Regions from separate parts of the Xanthobacter albus genome, predicted to be linked through region 1. Evidence: riboswitches for the same ligand, from Rfam matches in the RefSeq annotation. Region 1 holds a riboswitch; the other holds the start of a gene.
What was found. Region 1 has a riboswitch for cobalamin ahead of cobW (cobalamin biosynthesis protein CobW). Riboswitches for the same ligand answer to the same signal wherever they lie in the genome.
Positions count from the first base shown of each region.

Region 2: another riboswitch for cobalamin. It lies ahead of V5F75_RS18990 (TonB-dependent receptor plug domain-containing protein); the one in region 1 lies ahead of cobW (cobalamin biosynthesis protein CobW).

Region 1 is NZ_CM195532.1:4,099,537-4,106,777, reverse strand. Features, by position in the region: gene cobG (precorrin-3B synthase) at 1-104, opposite strand, end outside; gene cobN (cobaltochelatase subunit CobN) at 101-3,403, opposite strand; gene cobW (cobalamin biosynthesis protein CobW) at 3,407-4,462, opposite strand; cobalamin riboswitch at 4,556-4,781, opposite strand; gene cobO (cob(I)yrinic acid a,c-diamide adenosyltransferase) at 4,819-5,427, shown strand; gene V5F75_RS18335 (DUF1289 domain-containing protein) at 5,427-6,314, shown strand; gene V5F75_RS18330 (cobyric acid synthase) at 6,319-7,241, shown strand, end outside.
Region 2 is NZ_CM195532.1:4,261,827-4,269,067, reverse strand. Features, by position in the region: gene V5F75_RS18990 (TonB-dependent receptor plug domain-containing protein) at 1-2,003, opposite strand, end outside; cobalamin riboswitch at 2,127-2,329, opposite strand; gene tyrS (tyrosine--tRNA ligase) at 2,452-3,696, opposite strand; gene V5F75_RS18980 (anhydro-N-acetylmuramic acid kinase) at 3,830-4,939, shown strand; gene V5F75_RS18975 (phosphatidylserine decarboxylase) at 5,116-5,832, shown strand; gene pssA (CDP-diacylglycerol--serine O-phosphatidyltransferase) at 5,832-6,686, shown strand; gene V5F75_RS18965 (GntR family transcriptional regulator) at 6,766-7,241, shown strand, end outside.

The DNA.
Region 1 (7,241 bases):
GTCAGCTCACCCAGCGGCGGGCGGACCCGCGCCACCAGCCCGTCGCCGGACGCCATGGGGCGATGGGCACCGGGGCACCAGCCCTTGATGTCGGGCGCGCTCATTCCACCGTTCCCAGCGCTGCGAGCACGGAGTTGCGGCGTGAGCGCCACAGCCCCGCCGCATGGAGGGCGGCGAAGCGCGCGCGCATGGCCGCATGGGCTTCCGGGTTCGCCTCCTCCAGGAAGGCGCAAACCTCGGCATCGCCCAGGGTCGAGTCCCAATAGAGATCGAAGAGATGGGCCGGCACCGCCCCGGCCAGATGGGCGAAGGCGGCCATGTTCTCCAGCGTGGCGGCGATTTCCGCCGCACCGCGGAAGCCGTGCCGGCGCATGCCCGCGATCCAGCCGGGATGGGCGGCGCGGGCGCGCACCACGCGGGCGATTTCCTCCGCCAGGGCGCGGGCGCGCGGGCGGGCGGGATCGGTGTTGTCGAGGTGGTAGAGCGCGCCGCCGCCGCCCGCGAGGTCCCGCGCCGCGGCGAAGCCGGCCTCGTGCGCCGCATAGTCCTCGGCGAGGAGAAGGTCGGTTTCCGGCAGGTCCTGGAGATGCACGAAGGCGTCGGCCCGCGCCACGCGCGCGCGCAGGCCTGCCTCGTCGCGGGTGGCCTCGGCCCCGTCGTGGGCGAAGGCGCTGGCGGCGAGCCAGGCCTCGCCCGCCGCGCGGCGGCCGTCCGCCGAATAATCCTGCAGCGCGCCGCCCATGCCGAGCCCGAAGCCGCCGGGGGCGGGGCCGTAGACGCGCGGCTCCGGCCGGCCCGCATAGGGGTTCCACTCCTGCTCGCCCTCGCGCGCGGCGAGCGCGCGCACCGCCTGCTGGAACAGCGCGGAGAGGGTGGGGAACACGTCGCGGAAGAGGCCGGAGATGCGCAGCGTCACGTCGACGCGCGGCCGCTCCAGCTCGGCGACGGGCAGCACCTCGATGCCGGCGACCCGCTCCGATCCCGCGTCCCACACCGGCCGCACGCCCATGAGGGCGAGCGCCATGGCGAATTCCTCGCCCGCCGTGCGCATGGTGGCCGAGCCCCACAGATCGACGATGAGGGCGCGCGGCCAGTCGCCCTCGTCCTGCATGTGCCGGCGCACCAGCTCCCCGGCGAGCCGCACGCCCTGGGCATAGGCCGCGCGGGTGGGCACCGCGCGCGGATCGGTGGTGTAGAGGTTGCGCCCCGTGGGCAGCACGTCCGCCCGGCCGCGATAGGGCGAGCCGGAGGGGCCGGGCGCGATGCGCCGGCCGTCGAGCGCGTCGAGGAAGGCGCGCCGCTCCGCCGCCGCCGAGGCGCGCGCATCGAAGGCGCCGGGCGCCGCGGGGGCGCGGCCGAAGACGTGGAGGCCGTCGCCGAACTGGCTCTCCTTGACGTCGCAGACGAAGCGGTCGATCCGTGTCACGGCCTCGTGCGGGGGCAGGCCGGCTTCGATACCCAGGTCGCGCTCCACGCCCAGGGCCTGGGCCTCGTCCCGGATGTCGCGGACGAGGCGGGCGCGCCGCTTCGGGTCGAGCCCGTCGGCGTTGGAGAATTCGTCGAGCAGCGCCTCCAGCCGCGCGAGGCGGGCCGGGGCGCCGGAGGGCCGCAGCGGCGGGGGAACATGGCCGAGCGTCACCGCGCCGATGCGGCGCTTGGCCTGCGCCGCCTCGCCGGGATCGTTGACGATGAAGGGGTAGATGACGGGCAGGGCGCCCGCCAGCGCCTCCGGCCAGCACGCCGCGCTGAGCGCCACCGCCTTGCCGGGCAGCCATTCCAGCGTGCCGTGGGCGCCGATGTGGACGAGGGCGTCCGCCTCCGCGCGCAGCCACAGGTAGAAGGCGACATAAGCGTGGCGCGGCACGCGGGAGAGGTCGTGATAGTCGCCATCCCGCCGCACCGGAAGGCCGCGCTCGGGTTGCAGGGCGACGATGGCCTTGCCCCGCCGGACAGCGGAGAAGGCGAAGCCTTGGGGGGTCATGTCCGGGTCGTCCTGCGGCGCGCCCCACGCCGTGTGCAGCTCCGCGCGCAGCGTTTCCGGCAGGCTGCCGAGCGCCGCCTCATAGGCATCGCGCGGCCAGTAAATGCGCCCTTCCGCGAGGGCGCGGGCGAGGGGCTCGCCCGGCGCCGCGTCGTATCCCTCAGCCGCGAGGTCGGCGAGCATCGCCTCGGCCGAGGCCAGGGGATCGAGGCCCACCGCATGGGCCATGTTCCAGGCGCGGCCCGGATAGGTGGAGAGCACCAGGGCTGGGCGCCGGGCATGCGCCGGCCGCGCCGCCAGCCGCGCCCAGGCGGCCACGCGGTCGGCGATGGCGGCGACGCGGCCGGGATGGGGGGCGTGGACCGCCCGCGCGTATTCGAGCTGCGGGTCGCGCTCCGCCGGCGCCTTAAACGAGGCGACCCCGGCGAAGATGCGCCCGTCCACCTCCGGCAGCACCACATGCATGGCGAGGTCCGCCGGCGAGAGTCCGCGCGCGGCGGCGCTCCAGGCCTCGATGGTCGAGGTCGCGAGCGCCACCTGGAACACCGGTACGCCCGCCGCGTCGAGCGGCGAGGCGCCGCCCTCCTGCCCCTTGTTTTCCTGCCGGCCCGAGAAGGCGGTGGCGTTCACGATGGCTGCCGGCGCGAGCGTGGCCACCTGCCGGGCGAGCCATTCCGCCGCGCCGGTCGCCTTCAGCGAGGGCGCGAACAGGCCCAGCACACGGAAGCCGCGTTGCCGCAGGGCCGAGAACAGTGCCTCCACAGGCGCCGTGTCGGCCGCCACGAGGTAGGAGCGGTAGAACACCACGAGCGCCAGCGGCGCGCCGTCGCCGCCGATGGCCGGTTCCGGCGCGCGCACGCCGTCCTCGGGCGTCCAGGCGCCGTAGGGCGGCAGCGTCTTCGCGCCCGGCACCGGCGGGGCATAGAGGCCGGCGGCCAGCGCCATCTGCGCCAGCGCCGCCTGGGCCGCGACCGCGCCGCCCGCGTCGCACAGCGCCGCCAGCCGCTCCAGCGTCGATCCCGGCACGGTGGAGACGGCGTCGAGCCGTGCGTCGGGCCGTCCGTCCGCCGGCAGCACCGCGAGCGCGATGCCCCTGGCGCGCGCCAGCGCCTCGACCTGGCTCACGCCGTAGGGCCAATAGGGCAGGCCGCCGATGAGCCGGACGAGGATGCCCCGCGCGCCGGAAAGGGTGCGCTCCACATAGGTGTCCACGGAGAGCGGGTGCCGCAGCGCGGCGATGTTGGCGAGCCGCAGGGAGGGCATGCCCCCCTCGCGCCCGCCGCCGCGCCGCCAGCCGGCCGCGAAGGCGCCGAGATCGGAATCGGAGAAGGACAGCACCACCAGCTCGGCCGGGCTCTGGCCGAGATCGGCGGGCGTCTCGGTCTCGTCGAGGCCGTGGCTTTCGCGGAAGACGACGTGCATGGCCTATTCGGCGGCCTCGGCCCGCGGCGCGAGGATGGCACGGATGGCGTCGGCATCCACGTCGTCATGCTCGGCGATGACCACGAGCCGGCCCCGGCGCCGCTCCTGCGGTCCCCACGGCCGGTCGTACTGGTGGCGCACCCGCGCGCCCACCGCCTGGACCAGGAGGCGCATGGGCTTGCCGGCCACCGCCGCATGGCCCTTCACCCGGAGGATGTTCCGCCGTGCCGCCAGCTCGGTGATCCGCGCCGCCAGCTCGGCGGGGTCGGCCAGCTCGGGGATGTCGATGACCACGCTGTCGAAATCGTCGTGGTGGTGGTCGGAGGCGTCGTCATGGTGGCTCGGGCGGGCGTCGAGGTCATCCTCGGCGGCGGCGCCGAGGCCGAGGATCACGCGCGGGTCCACGGCGCCGTCCACCACCTCGATGACGGGCAGGGGGCGCGGCGCCTCTGCGTGAATGATCGCCTTCGCCTTGGCCACGCCCTCCGGGCCGGCGAGGTCGGCCTTGGTGAGCAGGACGATGTCGGCGCAGGCGATCTGGTCCTCGAACACCTCGCTGAGCGGGGTCTCGTGGTCGATGCTCGCGTCCGCCTGGCGCTGGCGGTCCACGGCCGCCGTGTCGGGCGCGAAGCGGCCGGCCGCCACGGCTTCCGCGTCGGCGAGGGCAATGACGCCGTCCACGGTGATCCTGGAGCGGATGTCCGGCCAGTCGAAGGCCTTCACGAGCGGCTTGGGCAGGGCAAGGCCGGAGGTCTCGATCAGGATGTGCTCGGGCCGGGGATCGAGCGCCATCAGCGCCTCGATGGTGGGGATGAAGTCATCGGCCACGGTGCAGCAGATGCAGCCGTTGGCGAGCTCGATGATGTTCTCCGCCGGGCAGTCGGGCAGGGCGCAGCCCTTCAGGATCTCCCCGTCCACGCCCACGTCGCCGAACTCGTTGACCACCACCGCGAGGCGCCGCCCCCCCGCGTTGCGCATCAGGTGGGAGATGAGCGTGGTCTTGCCCGAGCCGAGAAAGCCCGTGATGACGGTGACGGGTAGCTTTTCGAGGTTGGCCATGGCGCCCTTGGTCCCACATGGTGATGGCACAGGGGGATTCTCATGGCGGGCGGGTGCGCGCGCAGCCCTCCCGACACCGGTGCACCCCGCCGGCTTCGTCGGTTTGGGCTGGCAGGTCTCCCGGCTTGCGGAAGTCAGAGGCGCCTTTCGGCCCTCTGTCGGGCGCCCTGCCTTCCCGGTGGCGAAACCAGTGGCGTCGGGCGACCTCTCCGGTCACGGTCGCGGGGGCGGCTGCGCTTGGGCCGTGCTCCTGATCGGAGCGGCCTGGCGCATTCCCTTTTCATCTGTTTACACAGACACCAGCGTCGGGGGAATGTGCCCGAACGGCCCGCCCTGTCAAGCGCGAAGGAACTGAGATGGAAGACCTGACCGCCCGCCACAACGCCAAGATGAAGGTCGTCAAGGCGGCGCGGGACGAGTTGATGAAGACGAAGACGCAGGAGAAGGGGCTCGTCATCGTCCACACGGGGGCGGGCAAGGGCAAGTCCTCCTCCGGCTTCGGCATGGTCCTGCGCTGCATCGCCCACGGCATGCCCTGCGCGGTGGTGCAGTTCATCAAGGGCGACCGGGATACCGGCGAGAAGACCCTGCTGCGCGAGCGGTTCGCGCAGGAGTGCCGCTTCTTCGTCTCGGGAGAGGGCTTTACCTGGGAGACCCAGGACCGCGAGCGCGACGTGGCCGCCGCCCGCAACGGATGGCGCATCGCCCAGGAGCAGATCCTTGACCCTGAAATCCGCTTCGTGCTTCTGGACGAGATCAACATCGCCCTGCGTTACGACTATCTCGACATTGCCGAGGTGGTGGATTTTCTCCTCACGCGGAAGCCGCCCATGACCCACGTCTGCCTCACCGGCCGCAACGCGCGGCCGGAGCTGGTCGCGGCCGCCGATCTCGTGACAGAGATGACGCTCGTGAAGCATCCCTTCCGCGACGGCGTGAAGGCCCAGGCGGGGATCGAGTTCTGATGAATGCCGTGGAGAAGGTGCGCCCGGCCAGCCCCTGCATCGGCGCCTGCGCCATGGACGAGGCGCGCGGCCTGTGCACCGGCTGCGCCCGCACCCGCGATGAGATCGCCATCTGGGGCTCCGCCGACGAGGCGACCCGCGACCGCGTCTGGCGCGCGCTGCCGGCACGCGCCGCCGCGCTCGGCCTCGCGGTGCGGCGGCTCCCCTGGCGGGGGGAGGCGCTGCTGGACGAGGTGGAGCGCCGCTTCACCGAGGCGCAGGGCACCTTCGTCGCGGGTGTGCACGGCGCCGTGGCGGAGGTGCTGCGCGCGCCGGGGGAGGCGTTCGAGGCGCGGCGCGCGGGTGCGACGCTGACCCTGCGCACGGCCCGCGCGGCGCTCCGCCTTGAGGCGCCCCCGCATCTGGCCGCGTTCGAGATGACGCGGGCCGGTGCCGCGCCGCTCATCGCCCTGGCGGTGCCGGCGGGACGGGTGGGCCCCGAAGGCCCGCGCGCGCTCACCGCCCTCGGCCCGGACACGGAGGCGCTGCTCGCCCGCGATGGCGGGGGGATGCGCTTCGACCTCGGCCTCGGGCGCCGGGCGGCGCGCTTCTCCATCCGCTGCTCCGCCGGGCTCGCCTCGCGCGTCGCCGACCATTGCGGCGCGCCCTGGCCCGAATGCCTCGCGCGCATCGGCGGCGCCGTGCTGGCGGAGAGCCCGGTGCGGGTGGTGGAAGCGCCCTGTCTTCGGGCGGAGGTGGATGCCCCCATTCCCCCGCCCGAGGGGCGATCGCCGGAGGGGCCCCACACCCACCTCCTGCCGGAGGTGCTGGCCCATGGCCTCGACGCCCCGCCGGGGCTGGCGCTGCCGAAGGGCTACATCCTCTCCCTCCTGTTCTACCCGGCCTGATCCCATGGCGCGCGCGATCATGCTCCAGGGCACCGGCAGCAATGTCGGCAAGTCCCTTCTCGTGGCCGGCCTGTGCCGGGCGGCGCGGCGGCGCGGGCTCTCCGTCGCGCCTTTCAAGCCGCAGAACATGTCGAACAACGCGGCGGTGACCGCCGACGGCGGCGAGATCGGCCGTGCCCAGGCGCTGCAGGCGCTGGCCTGCGGCCTTTCCCCCCACACCGACATGAACCCGGTGCTGCTCAAGCCCGAGAGCGACGTGGGCGCGCAGGTCATCGTGCAGGGGCGGCGCCTCGCCACCGCGCGGGCGGGGGCGTATTTCAAGCTCAAGCCGCAGCTCCTGGGCACCGTGGTGGAGAGCTTCCGCCGCCTTTCCACCGCCCATGACCTCGTCATCGTGGAGGGCGCGGGCAGCCCGGCGGAGGTGAACCTGCGCAAGGGGGATATCGCCAACATGGGCTTCGCGCGGGCGGCCGATGTGCCGGTCATCCTGGCGGGCGACATCGACCGCGGCGGCGTGATCGCCCAGATCGTCGGCACCAGGGCGGTGATCGACCCGGAGGATGCGGCCCTGGTGGCCGGCTTTCTCGTCAACAAGTTCCGTGGCGACCCGCGCCTGTTCGACGACGGCTACGCCCTGATCGCGGCCGCGACCGGCTGGCGCGGCTTCGGGGTCTGCCCCTGGTTTCCCGATGCCTGGAGGCTGCCGGCGGAGGACGCGCTGGATATCGGCGCCCCGCGGCGGGCGGGCGGGCCGCACGTGGTGTGCCTCGTGCTCTCGCGCATCGCCAATTTCGACGATCTCGACCCGCTGGCGCAGGAGCCGGGCCTGCGCCTCACCATGCTGGGCCCCGGCCGGGCCATTCCCGGCGATGCGGACCTCGTGATCGTGCCCGGCACCAAGTCCACCCGCGGCGATCTCGTCTTCCT
Region 2 (7,241 bases), 160 kb from region 1:
CCGGCATAGGCGGACATGCCGGGGGCCAGATAGCCGTTGGGGTTTTCGTAGGTCTCATCGAACAGGTTGTCGATGCGCCCGAAGATCTTGACGTTCTGGTTGACGGTGTAGTTCGCCGCCACGTTGAAGATGGTGTAGCCGGGCTGCTCCACGAAGGCATAGGTGGTGCGGTCGATGTCCCACCAGTCGGAGAGATACACCAGGGTGGCGGAGAGGGTGAGCGGCTCCACCGGCTGCCAGTTGACCGCCAGCGACACCTTGTTCTTCGGGCGGCGCAGGGGCGTGCAGGTATCGATGCCGGTGGGGGCGCAGGAGCCGGGCGAAACCCCGTCCTCGGGGTGGCCGACGGCGTCGGTATAAGTGTAGTCCGCGCGCACGGAGAGATTGTCGGTGACCTTCACGGCGACGAAGGCTTCCCAGCCGTCCGTGGTGACGCTGGCGATGTTGGAGTTGCTCCAGACATAGGTCGAAACCTGGACTGAATTGATCAGGTTCGTGATGTCGTTGCTGAAATAGGTGGCGCCGAAGCTGACGCGATCCTGCCACAGGGCCTGCTCGAAGCCGGCATCCCAGCCGGTGCTTTCTTCCGGCTGAAGGTTGGGGTTGCCGCCGGAGGGGGCATAGAGCTGGTAAAGGGTGGGCGCCTTGAAGCCGGTGCCGTAGGTGACCTTCAGCTTGGTGCCGGTCTCGGGGAACCGCAGCGCGGGGGCGAGGCGCCAGGTGGTGTGGTCGCCGAAATCGTCGTTGCTGTCGTAGCGCACGTTGGCGGCGAGGAAGAGGCGCTCGAGCAGCGTGGACTGGAGCTGGGCGTAGCCGGCGGTGTCGCCGGTGCTGGCGTCCATGCTCGACCACGTGCTCTCGCTGGTCATGCTCTCGTTGTAGCGCTCCACGCCCAGGAGGATGCTCTGGCCGGGCATGAAGGTGTAGTTGGAGCGCAGGTAATAGGTCTGGCGGTCGCCGTCATAGGCGCTCACGTTGTTCGGGTAGGGGCTGGCATTGTCGCGGGTGTAGTCGGTGGCGGAGACGCCGAAGGTGCTCACCAGCTTGTCGTCGAGCGCCTTCCACTGCCCTTCCGCCTTGCCGATGAAGAACTTGCCGTAGCCCGTGTCCTGCAGCGGCGCGGGATAGCCGGTGTAGGTCGAGGAGTTGTAGAGGTCCGAGGTGTAGGCAAGCTGGGTCTGGATGTAGCGGGCGACGAGGTTCACCGAAAAGGCGTCGTTGATGTCGGCGTCGAGGCGGCCGGAATAGGTCCAGTTGTCGGAGTTGTTGTTGTTCGCCACCTCGCCGGGGAGCAGGATGTTCTGCGGCGTCACCGGGATCGCGGTTGAGGCGAAGTGGCCGACATTGAAGGCGTAGCCGATATTGTTGTTGTAGCCGCCGGTGAGGCTCCCGACCTGGTTGAAGGTGCCGAGGGCGCCCGCCTCCAGGTATCCGGCGGCCTTGGCCGGGCCCGAGCCGCGCTCGGTGGTCATGGAGATGACGCCGCCGATGGCGTCCGAGCCGTAGAGGCCGCTCTGCGGGCCGCGCAGCACCTCCATGCGGGCGAAGTCGTTGGTATACAAGGTGCCGAGGTCGAATGCCCCATTGGCGCTGGAGGGGTCGCCGAGATCGATGCCGTCGAGCAGGATCTTGGTCTGGTTGGAATTCGTGCCACGCATGAAGACCGAGGTGGTGCCGCCGGGACCGCCGGTCTGCACCACATTGAGGCCGGGCACCGATTGAAGCGCGTCCGGCACGTCGCGGCGCTGGGTCTCGTCCAGCTCCTGGCGGGTGATGACGGTGACCGAGCTCGCCACCTCGTTCGCGGGCGTGGGAATGGTGGTGGCGCTCACCACCACGTCCGGCAGGTCGATCTGGCCGCCGTCGGCCTGGACGCCGCCCGCCGACTGGGCGAGCGCCGGCGTCGCGGCCAGGAGGGCGACGAGGCTCGCGGAGAAGGAGAGCGGGGCGATGCGGCGCAGGCCGCCGGAAAAGGCGATGGCTGAAGGCGGGACGACGGACATTCGGACCTCGGGCGGGACGCCAGTGGCACGTCACCGCGAACGAGGGCCCGAGCACCGCGCAGCCCTGAAGCCGCGCGCCGCGAACCAGCCCGCCACCGGAACACCCCGCCCGATGAGCCCGCGTGTGACCACGGATCGACGGCAGGTCTCCTGGCTCGCGGGTCGCCGCCCTTCGCCGCCTTCCCAGGCCCCGAGTGCCCAGTGGCGTTTGGCGAAGGGCTCGCCGCTTACAGTTGCGGGGGCAGCTGCGGAATGGAGCGCCTTGCGCCCGCACCGCATTCCCTTTTCATTCCTCTGGGAGGAATACCGTCAGGAGGCAACCTAGGCGAGGGGTTGTCGGCACGTCAATGCCCCGCTTCCGCGCGGCTTCCGCCGCAATCCCTTATGCGGCGGAACTGTTGCAGCGCGGCATCACCGCCGGCCCTGGCGGAGGCCGGCGGCAGCCTCCTCACACCGGCTTCAGCAGCACGTGCTTCTTCTTGCCGAGGGAGAGCTTGATGACGCCTTCTGCGGTGAGCGCCGCCGGGGTGAGGGTCGCCTTCTCGTCGTTCACGGCCGCGTCGTTCACCTTCAACCCGCCGCCCTTGATCTGCCGGCGCGCCTCGCTCGTGGAGGCGACGAGCCCCGCCGTCACGAACGCGTTGGCCACGCCCAGGCCGGCTTCGAGCTGGGCGGCGGGCACCTCCACCGTGGGCAGGTTCACCGCCAGCGCGCCCTCCTCGAAGGTGGCGCGCGCCGTCTCCCGCGCCTGCTCGGCGGCGATGCGGCCATGCAGCAGGGCGGTCGCCTCGGTGGCCAGCACCTCCTTGGCGAGGTTGATCTCCTGGTCCTTCAGGGCGGCGAGGCGGGCGATCTCGTCCAGCGGCAGCTCGGTGAACAGCTTCAGGAAGCGCTCCACGTCCGCGTCGCCGGCATTGCGCCAGTACTGCCAGTATTCGTAAGGCGAGAGCAGCTCGGCATCGAGCCACACGGCGCCGCCGGCGGTCTTGCCCATCTTGGCGCCGGAGGAGGTGGTGAGCAGCGGCGTGGTGAGCGCGAACAGCTCCGCTCCGCGCATGCGCCGGCCCAGCTCCATGCCGTTGACGATGTTGCCCCACTGGTCGGAGCCGCCCATCTGCAGGATGCAGCCGTGGCGCTTGGACAGCTCCACGAAGTCATAGGCCTGCAGGATCATGTAGTTGAATTCGAGGAAGGTGAGCGGCTGCTCGCGCTCCAGGCGCAGCTTCACCGAATCGAACGTGAGCATGCGGTTGATGGTGAAGTGCGGCCCCACCTCCCGCAGCAGGGGGATGTACTTCAGCTCGTCCAGCCAGTCCGCGTTGTTGGCCATTCTGGCGCCCGCCTCGAAATCGAGGAAGCGGGCGAACACCTTGCGGATCGAGGCGATGTTCGCGTTGATCTGCTCATCGGTGAGCATCCTGCGCGCCTCGTCCTTGCCGGAGGGGTCGCCGATCTTGGTGGTGCCCCCGCCCATGAGGGCGATGGGGTTGTGCCCCGTGCGCTGCAGGGTGCGCAGCATCATGATGGAGAGCAGGTGCCCCGCATGCAGGCTGGAAGCGGTGGCGTCGAAGCCGATATAGGCGGTGATGGGCCCTTCCGCGGCCTTGGCATCGAGGCGCTCGAGGTCCGAGCACTGGTGGATGTAGCCGCGCTCGTCGAGCGTGCGCAGGAAATCGGAACGGAAGGTGGTCATCGCGATCAGTCGGTTGGAGGCGCGTTACGCGCGCGGAAAGGAAGCGTGGTGTATCAGGTCCGGCGCCGGATTGCATGGGGGAGGGCACCCCCGTGGTACGCCCCCGGCGCGGAAGCGGGAGAGGAAGCAGGGCATGCGCGTCGTCGGGCTGATGAGCGGTACTTCCATGGACGGCATCGACGCCGCCCTCATCGACACCGACGGAGAGAGCGTCTCCTGGCTCGGGCCGTCGCTGACCGTGCCCTACGACCCCGAGACCCGCGCCCTGCTGGAACAGGCCATGGCCGACGCACGGGGCGTCAACGCCCGCACCGACCGGCCGGGCGCGCTGGCGCGGGCCGAGCGGCGCATCACCGATCTCCATGCCGCGGCGGTGCGCGCGCTGCTGGTGCCGCTGCGCCTTTCGGCCGGCGATATCGACCTCGTGGGCTTCCACGGCCAGACGGTGCTCCACCGGCCGGATGCGCGGCTGACCGTGCAGATCGGGGAGGGGGCGCGGCTCGCGGCGTCCCTCGGCGTGCCGGTGGTGGCGGATTTCCGCGCCGCCGACGTGGCGGCGGGCGGCCAGGGGGCGCCGCTGGTGCCCGTGTTCCATGCGGCCCTCGCCGCCGGCGTCGGCGGGCCGCGCCCGCTCGCGGTGCTGAACGTGGGCGGGGTGGCGAACGTCACGGTGATCGACGGCGCGGCGCCGCCCATCGCCTGCGACACCGGGCCCGGCAACGCCCTCCTGGATGATTTCATGATGTCCCGTACCGGCCGCCCCTTCGACGCCGATGGCGCCGCCGCCGCGCGCGGGCGGGTGGACGAGGCGGCGGTGGTCGCCGTGCTGGACCATCCCTTCTTCCGCGAGGCGCCGCCCAAATCTCTGGACCGCAACGCCTTCCGGGAGCATGCGGCGGCCCGCATGGGGCTCGCCGCCCTGAGCCTGGAGGACGGCGCCGCGACCCTCACGGCGCTGACGGCGGCCAGCATCGCGGCGGTGGTGCCGCTGCTGCCGGCGCCGCCCCGGCGCTGGATCGTGGCCGGCGGCGGCGCGCGCAACCCCACGCTGCTCGCCATGCTGGCGGCGCGGCTCGGGGTGGAGGTCGCGGCCGCCGAGGCGGTGGGCTGGTCGGCCGATGCGCTGGAGGCCCACGCCTTCGGCTTCCTGGCGGCGCGGGCGGCGCTGGGGCTGGCGCTCACCTTTCCCACCACCACCGGCGCGCCGTGGCCCATGACCGGCGGGGTGCTGTTCCGCCCCTGAGCGGGGCCGCCGCGAATCGTGATCCGGCAACGCTTCGTGAAAAGCCGGCGCCGCCATGCTGCGGCCCTCTTCGGGGCCGACGAGGGGCGCGCCATCATCATTTGACGCGGAGCCTCGCGCTCTCTACCTCTGCGCTCGCGTGCCAGCACCCGGCGCGGTGTCCTTCGGAGGCCCCCTTGTCCCTCGTCGCCACCATTCGCAAGTCGCTGGTGCCCATTCACCGCGAAGGCTACCCGTTCATCGCCATCGCGGTGGTGATCGCCCTGCTGCTTTTGTCGCTGAACACCTTCCTCGGCATGATCGGGGTGGGGCTCGCCATCTGGACCGCTTTGTTCTTCCGTGATCCGCCGCGCGTCACGCCAGTGCGTGAGGGGCTCATCGTCGCGCCCGCGGATGGCCAGGTGTCCTTCGTCGGCCTCGCCAAGCCCCCGCGCGAGCTGGACCTTTCCGACGAGCCGCTGCTGCGGGTCTCCATCTTCATGAACGTGTTCAACGTGCACGTGAACCGGGCGCCAATCTCGGGCCGGGTGGCCCGCGTGGCCTACAAGCCCGGCATCTTCCTCAACGCCGACCTCGACAAGGCGAGCGAGGACAACGAGCGCAACGGGCTCGTCATCGATGCCGCCACCGGGCTCGGCGACAGCATCCAGGTGGGCGTGGTGCAGATCGCGGGGCTCGTGGCGCGGCGCATCGTGTGCTTCGTGCGCGAGGGGGAGGAGATCGGCGCCGGCGAGCGCTTCGGCCTCATCCGCTTCGGCTCGCGGGTGGACATCTACCTGCCGCGCGGCACCAGGGTGCAGGTGGCGGAAGGTCAGCTCGCCACCGCCGGCGAAACCGTCATCTGCGATCTCGCGGCGCCCATGCCGCGCGAGACCGCCTATCGGGTGAGCTGATGGACGCGCCCTTTCCCCCGTTCGATCCGGAAGGCCGGCTGCGCCCGCGCTTCGGGCGCATCGGCAAGATTCCGGTGCGGGTGCTCATTCCCAATCTGGTGACTCTGCTCGCCTTGTGCTCCGGCCTCACGGCGGTGCGGCTCGCCATCGAATCGCGCATTGAGCTTGCGCTCGCCGCCATCGTGTTCGCGGCGCTGCTGGACGGCATCGACGGCCGCCTCGCCCGCGCGCTGAAGGGCACCTCGCGCTTCGGGGCCGAGCTCGACAGCCTCGCCGATTTCGTGAACTTCGGCTGCGTGCCGGCGCTGATCCTCTATTTCTGGGGCCTGAACGAGGCCGGCTCCTTCGGCTGGATCGCCGCGCTCATCTACGCTATCTGCGCGGCGCTGCGCCTCGCCCGCTTCAACGTGATGCTGGACGACCCAGACAAGCCCGCCTTCGCGGCGGACTTCTTCACCGGCATCCCGGCGCCGGCGGGCGCCATCACGGTGCTGCTGCCGGTCTATCTGGAGCTCATCGGCGTGCCGCATGGCGGGGTTTCCGCGCCGATCGCGCTCATCTACTGCCTCGCCATCGGCTTCCTCATGATCTCCAAGGTGCCGGCGTGGTCGGGCAAGACCATCGGCCGGCGCATCCGGCGCGACATGGTGCTGCCGCTGTTCGTGCTGGTGGCGCTCTACTTCGCGCTGCTGGCGAGCTATCCGTGGATCGTGCTCTCGGCCTGCTCGCTGCTGTATCTGGCGCTGCTGCCGGTTTCCACCCTGCGCTACCGGCGGCTGATGGCCGCGCACAAGGCCGAGGAGGCCGCCCGAAACCCGGAGAGCGCGGGCGGCCCGCTTCCGGAGCAGCCCTGACGCTGCGTCATACGCTGCACGGGATACGCACTATCCCGGATTCCGGGGCGGCCTGCAGTTGCATTAGCTTCTGCGTGCCATGTGGAACGCCGATTCCGAAAATGCCGCCGCCTCCGGCCGCGCCCGCCGCCGCTCATCTCCCGTGCGCGCCGTGACGCGCACGGAGGAATTGCGGCTGCAGATCGCGGAAGAGATCACCAGCGGCCGCCTCGCGCCCGGCACGCCGCTGGAGGAGGTGGAGATCGCCAAGCGCTACGGGGTCTCCCGCACGCCCGTGCGCGAGGCCATCCGTGATCTCGCGGCTTCCGGCCTCGTGGAGGCACGCCCCCACCGCAGCGCCCTGGTGGCCCGCCCTTCCATGGACCGGCTGAGGGGCATGTTCGAGGTGATGGGCGAGCTTGAGTGCATGTGCGCGGCCCAGGCCGCTGCGCACATGACGGCGCCGGAACGCGCCGCCCTGGAGCGCCTGCATGCGGAGCTCGCCGCCGCCATCCACGCCGGCGACGAGGCGCTTTACGACTGCCTGGACGAGCGCTTCCATGCCGCCGTCAACAA